One region of the Roseovarius sp. E0-M6 genome, then DNA from elsewhere that is predicted to be linked to it. Evidence: riboswitches for the same ligand, from Rfam matches in the RefSeq annotation. Region 1 holds a riboswitch; the other holds the start of a gene.
What was found. A riboswitch is a leader RNA that binds a small molecule or an ion and turns the genes downstream of it on or off. The one in region 1 is predicted to bind thiamine pyrophosphate.
Positions count from the first base shown of each region.

Region 1 (3,342 bases):
TCAAGCGCACGCACCATGCGGCCCCGCGCATCCCATCGGCGCACGGCCCGGCCCTGCCCCGCGCCAAAGCCCGCGCCCGACCCGGCGATCAGCGCCGCGGTGGCGGCCGCCACGGTCAGCACAAGCTGCACCCCTGACAGGAGCGCGGCGCGCCCAAGGTCGAAATCAAAGCGAAACGCCTGATAGATGGCCAATTCGATCGTGGTCGCGCTCGGCCCTCCGCCCAGCGTCAGCACCACGGCAAAGCTTGTGAGGCAAAGGGCAAAGACCACGGCAAGCGCGCCGGGCACCACGCGCACAAGCATCGGCCATTCGATGAGCCGCCACATCGCCCAGCCTTCGACCCTGAGTTGCGCGGCGAGGCGGAAACGCTCGTCCGGCACCTCCTGCCAGCCTTGCAACACAAGCCGGGTGGCCAGCGGCAAGTTGAAAAACACATGTGCGAGAACCACGCCATGCAGCCCGTAAATGCTTAGCGGTGGAAGGCCCACCGCCCCCAGAGCGCCGCTCAGCCACCCGCCCCGCCCGAAGACCGTGACAAGGCCCAGAACCGCCACGATCACCGGAAGGATGAAAGGCGCACCCAACAACGCGACAAGTGCCGTGCGCCCCCGAAACCGGCGCCGCGCCAGCGCCCGGGCGACCGGCACCGCAAGGCCGACGCTGAGCACGGCGGAAAGCACCGCTTGCACAAGGGTAAAGCGAATCGCCGCGAAATCGCCCGGCGCGAACCGGCCAGAGGATTCGGCGCGCATCGCAACGGTGGCCAGCGTGCCGAGGATAACCACCGCGACAAGTGCGGCGGCGGCCACCCCCGGCCATGGGCTTATCGGCTGAGCGCGCGCAGCCATTCGTCCAGCGCCTCACGGCGCAGCGCCGCCGCATCCTCGGGGGGGTAAAGCAGCGCCTTCTCGGGCTCGACAAGTTGGGCAAACCCTTCGGGCAGGCCCGCCTCGGGCATCACGGCGGGATACATCCAGTTGGTTGTCGGCAGAATTGACTGCGCCGTGTCGCTGACCAGAAACTGAAGGAAATCGCGGGCCAGCTCCGGCGTGTCACTCGTCTCCATCGCTGCGGCCACCTCGACCTGCATGTAATGGCCTTCGTCGAACACGGCGGCGGCCTTGCTGTCATCCTCCTCCGCGATGAGGTGATAGGCCGGCGATGTGGTATAGCTCAGCACCATCTCGGCCTCGCCCTCAAGAAACAGGCCATAGGCTTCGGACCAGCCTTTGGTCACGGTCACGATATTGTCGGAAAGGCCCTCCCAGATCGCCTCGGCCTCGTCGCCATAGGCCGCCTTGACCCACATCAGCAGGCCCAGACCGGGGGTCGACGAGCGTGGATCCTGAATGATGATGCTGGTGTCGCTTTCGGCCAGCGCACGCAGGTTGGCGGGCGGCGTCATATCGACGTCATGCACGAAGGCGAAATAACCCCAGTCATAAGGCACGAAAACGGGGTCGTCCCAAGCCACCGGCAGGTCATACTCGGCCGTCACACCGCTTGGTGCGAAAAGGTCGGTCTCGCGGGCGGCTGCAACGAGGTTCGTATCGAGCCCCAGCACGACATCCGCCTCTGACCGCGCACCTTCAAGGCGAACACGCGCCAGAAGCGCCGCGCCATCTTCGACGCCGACGAAATTGAGATCACAGCCGCAACGCTCTTCGAAGGCTGTTTCGATCTGGGGGCCCGGCCCCCAATTCGAGACAAAGCTGTCATACGTGTAGACTGTCAGTTCGGGTGTCTGCGCGACCGCGACAGTGGCCGTCGCACTCAGAAATCCCGCTGCAAATACAAGATGTTTCATAAGATCCTCTCTCTTGTTTTGCGGCGAGAGGGCAAGGGGCGCGCGATGCGCTGAAACCTTCCCTCCGCCGGTTCTAGCCGGTTCAGGTTCAACGGGTTCGCACCTGTGCATCTCAGTCCGGGCCAGTGGCCGGGACACCCCGAGGTGGCCGAGACCCTATGCCCCCCCGGGCGGGCCTTCAAGCAGGTTTTGCCGTGCCGGGTATTGGACGCGGTCAGAAAAAGCTTTGCGGGTCAATATCCACCGTCAGCCGCAGGTTGGCCGAGCCCCGGACCTGCGCCACCCACCGCGCGATGGCGGGCTGCAAGGCCGTGCCCTTGGGTGCCTTGACCAAAAGCCGCACGCGGTGGCGCCCCCTGATACGGGCGATGGGCGCGGGCGCCGGGCCGAAAACCTGTGCGCCCGCCTGCCTGATGGGGCCATCCCGCCGTGCAAGGTCATTGCCTGCATCGAACGCCTCTTGCGGGTCTGTGGACGAGATCACGATGCCCGCCATGCGCCCGAACGGTGGCACGCCCGCCTGCTCGCGCTCCCGCGCTTCGGCCCGCCAGAAGCCTTCTTCGTCGCCGCCAAGGATCGCCCGGATGACCGGGTGTTCGGGCTGAAACGTCTGAAGCAGCGCGGTGCCCGGCTTCTCGGCCCTGCCCGCGCGGCCTGCAACCTGCCGCATGAGCTGAAACGTCCGCTCGGCGGCGCGCAAGTCCGACCCCTGAAGCCCGAGATCGGCGTCGATCACGCCAACAAGCGTGAGCAGCGGAAAGTTATGCCCCTTGGCGACAAGCTGAGTGCCGATGATGATGTCGGCCCCGCCCGCCCCGATGGCCGCGATCTCGGCCTTGAGCGCGCGGGCCGAGCCGAACATGTCCGACGACAGCGTCGCGATCCGTGCCTCAGGGAAAAGCGCCGCCGCCTCTTCGGCAAGCCGTTCGACACCGGGCCCCACGGCGGCCAGCTTGCCTTCGGCCTCGCAGGCGGGGCAGGCCTCGGGCATCGGCGCCGTCTCGCCGCATTGATGGCACATCAGACGCTTGAGAAACCTGTGCTCGACCATGCGCGCATCGCAATCGGGGCATCCGATCTGATGGCCGCAGGCCCGGCAGATGGTGACCGGCGCATAGCCCCGCCGGTTCAGGAAAAAGAGCGCCTGTTCACCCGCCGCGATCCGGGCCTCGGCGGCGCGCTGCAAGGTGGGTGAAATCCACCTGTTCGAGGGAAGCGTCTCGCTGCGCATGTCGATGGCGCGCAGTTCGGGCATCACAGCCTCACCGAACCGCGATGTAAGATCAAGCCGGCGGTATTTGCCCGCCTCGGCATTGGTCCAGCTTTCGAGGCTGGGCGTCGCGGAGGCGAGCACGACCTGAGCGTCACAGATCGAGGCGCGCAGCACTGCCATGTCGCGCGCGTTATAAAGCACGCCGTCCTCTTGCTTATAAGAGCTGTCATGCTCTTCATCCACGACGATGAGCCCCAGATCACGGAATGGCAGGAACAGCGCCGACCGCGCGCCGACAACCACCTGACAGCCACCTTCG
Region 1 is NZ_JBAPLA010000003.1:1,841-5,182, reverse strand. Features, by position in the region: gene V8359_RS09850 (thiamine/thiamine pyrophosphate ABC transporter permease ThiP) at 1-851, opposite strand, end outside; gene thiB (thiamine ABC transporter substrate binding subunit) at 827-1,810, opposite strand; TPP riboswitch at 1,853-1,962, opposite strand; gene V8359_RS09840 (primosomal protein N') at 2,025-3,342, opposite strand, start outside.

Region 2 (3,342 bases), on a different contig from region 1:
CGTCTCCCTGATGACAGCGGCCGCCGTCGGACAGGTCGCCGAGCAGGGCACCGCCGGATATGCCGTCGCCGCGCTGACGCTGGCGTTTCTGTCCGGTGGGTTTCTACTTCTTCTTGGGATATTTCGGCTTGGCTTTCTTGCCAACTTTCTAAGCCACCCGGTCATCTCGGGGTTTATCACTGCGTCAGGTATCCTGATCGCCACCAGCCAACTCAAGCATATCCTCGGAGTGACCGCGCAGGGCCATACATTGCCGGATTTGCTAGGCTCCATTTTCTCGCATCTGGACGAGACGAATATCTGGACCGTCGCCATCGGAAGTGCGGCAACCGGGTTCCTGTTCTGGGTGCGCAAGGGGCTTAAGCCGCTGCTAAAGCGGATGGGGACGCCGGCTCTTATGGCTGACATCCTGACCAAGGCCGGCCCGGTTGGCGCGGTCGTGGCGACCACGGTCGCGGTCTGGTGGCTGGAGCTGGGCGCGCAGGGGGTCAACATCGTGGGCGAGGTGCCGCAAAGCCTCCCGCCGTTCACGCGTCCCGAGGTCTCCCCGGATCTAGTCGGCGCGCTCCTGCTTCCGGCGATCCTGATTTCGATCATCGGTTTCGTGGAGTCGGTTTCGGTGGCTCAGACGCTCGCCGCAAAGAAACGCCAAAGGATCGACCCCGATCAGGAGCTGATCGGACTGGGAATGGCCAATATCGGTGCCGCATTCTCCGGCGGCTATCCCGTCACTGGGGGTTTCTCGCGTTCCGTCGTGAATTTCGATGCAGGGGCCCAAACGCCCGCAGCGGGCGCTTTTACCGCCATTGGTCTTGCTGTTGCGGCCGTCGCTTTGACGCCTCTGGTCTATTATCTGCCGAACGCCACCCTTGCGGCGACCATTATCGTGGCGGTTCTGAGCCTCGTGGATTTTTCGATCCTTGGTAAGACGTGGAGCTACTCCAAGGCGGATTTTACGGCTGTTGCCGCCACGATCCTTCTGACCCTTGGACTGGGGGTCGAGGTCGGCGTGGCCTCGGGTGTCGCTATTTCCGTTCTGTTACATCTTTACAAAACCTCGCAACCTCATTTCGCCGAGGTCGGGTTGGTTCCCGGGACACAGCATTTCCGCAATATCCTTCGCCATGCGGTCGAGACGGACCCAAGCCTCCTGACGCTTCGCGTCGATGAAAGCCTTTATTTCGTCAACGCGCGTTTCCTCGAGGATCTGATCCAGAAGCGTGTGGTCGAAGGAAATGGCATTCAGAACGTGGTGCTGATGTTCTCGGCCGTGAACGAGGTCGATTTTTCCGCGCTTGAAAGCCTCGAAGCCGCCAACCAGCGGTTGAAAGACATGGATGTCGGATTCCACCTGTCCGAGGTCAAGGGGCCGGTCATGGACCGTCTGAAGGCAACCCATTTCCTCGACACACTCAACGGTGAGGTGTTTCTGTCGCAATACGATGCGTGGACGAAACTCCGCCGATCTTCGTCAGCATGAACACCGCCTGCGCGGCTGCTGATTGCGCATGTCCGGATTTGGTGTTGCTCCGCGCCGGCCAATTGCCTATCCATGGCGCACGCAGGGGAGTCCCGACCGAGGGACTGAGAGGCGGATAGCAGCGCATGCTGCAGTGTCGCGACCCTTTGAACCTGACCCAGTTGATACTGGCGTAGGAAGCTAGGTTTGCAACATTGTGGCCAATGGCCATGACATGTGCAGACCCGAGGGGAGGGCGAGGCACAGAGGCCGGGCCCCCCGGTGTTTCCCGTCCAAACATCTTCTGGTGTCTTTTTGAGTGGAAGCTTGAGGAGCACCGAAATGAACATCCCCAATCCGAAAACCACCACCGGTGAATTGCCTGCCTCGCGCAAGATATACGTGCCGGGCGACATCCATCCCGATATCCGGGTGCCCATGCGCGAAATCGCGGTGCACCCCACCGCGGGCGAGCCGCCGTTGACGGTGTATGACAGTTCCGGCCCCTATACCGATCCGGGGGTGAACACCGACATACGGCAGGGACTTGCGCCATTGCGCCGGGCGTGGATCGTGGCCCGTGACGATATCGAAGAGTATGACGGGCGCATCGTGAAGCCCGAGGATAACGGTTTTGTGCAGGGCGACCGCCTGACCCCCGAATTTCCGGTCCGATCGCGCCCGCTTCGGGCGAAGGGCGACTGTGCCGTCACGCAACTTGCCTATGCGCGGGCCGGGATCGTCACACCGGAAATGGAGTTCATCGCGATCCGGGAAAATCAATTGCGCGAGGTCGAGGGAAATGACCGTGACGGTAATGACTGGGGGGCAAACATTCCCGATTACGTGACCCCGGACTTCGTCCGCGACGAGGTGGCGGCGGGCCGCGCCATCATTCCCGCCAATATCAACCACCCCGAACTTGAGCCGATGATCATCGGGCGCAATTTCCTGGTCAAGATCAACGCCAATATGGGCACCTCTGCTGTCACATCGTCAATGGAAGAAGAGGTGGACAAGCTGGTCTGGGCGATCCGATGGGGCGCGGATACGGTGATGGACCTCTCCACCGGGCGCAACATCCACAACACCCGCGAATGGATCATCCGCAATTCCCCCGTGCCCATCGGCACCGTGCCGATCTATCAGGCCTTGGAAAAGGTGAATGGCGTGGCAGAAGACCTAACATGGGAGGTGTTCCGCGACACGCTGATCGAGCAGGCCGAACAGGGCGTGGACTATTTCACCATCCACGCTGGCGTGCGCCTGCACATGGTGCCGATGACCGTGGACCGGGTGACGGGGATCGTCTCGCGCGGCGGCTCGATCATGGCTAAGTGGTGCTTGCATCACCACCGCGAGAGCTTCCTTTATGAGCATTTCGAGGAAATCTGCGACATCTGCCGCCGATATGACGTGAGCTTTTCGCTGGGTGACGGGCTGCGCCCCGGCTCCATCGCCGATGCCAACGATGCCGCGCAATTCGCCGAGCTTGAGACGCTTGGGGAGTTGACCAAGATCGCATGGGCGAAGGACTGCCAGGTGATGATCGAGGGGCCGGGCCATGTCGCCATGCACAAGATCAAGGAGAACATGGACAAGCAGCTTGAGTGCTGTCACGAGGCCCCGTTCTACACGCTCGGGCCGCTCACCACCGACATCGCGCCGGGCTATGACCACATCACCAGCGGCATTGGGGCGGCGATGATCGGCTGGTTCGGCTGTGCGATGCTGTGCTACGTGACACCCAAGGAGCATCTCGGCCTGCCCGACCGCGACGATGTGAAAACCGGCGTGATCACCTACAAGATCGCGGCCCATGCCGCCGATTTGGCCAAGGGCCTGCCGGGGGCGCAACGGCGCGACGATGCGCTTTCCCGCGC
Region 2 is NZ_JBAPLA010000005.1:32,251-35,592, forward strand. Features, by position in the region: gene V8359_RS13125 (SulP family inorganic anion transporter) at 1-1,480, shown strand, start outside; TPP riboswitch at 1,554-1,676, shown strand; gene thiC (phosphomethylpyrimidine synthase ThiC) at 1,802-3,342, shown strand, end outside.
Region 2: another riboswitch for thiamine pyrophosphate. It lies ahead of thiC (phosphomethylpyrimidine synthase ThiC); the one in region 1 lies ahead of thiB (thiamine ABC transporter substrate binding subunit).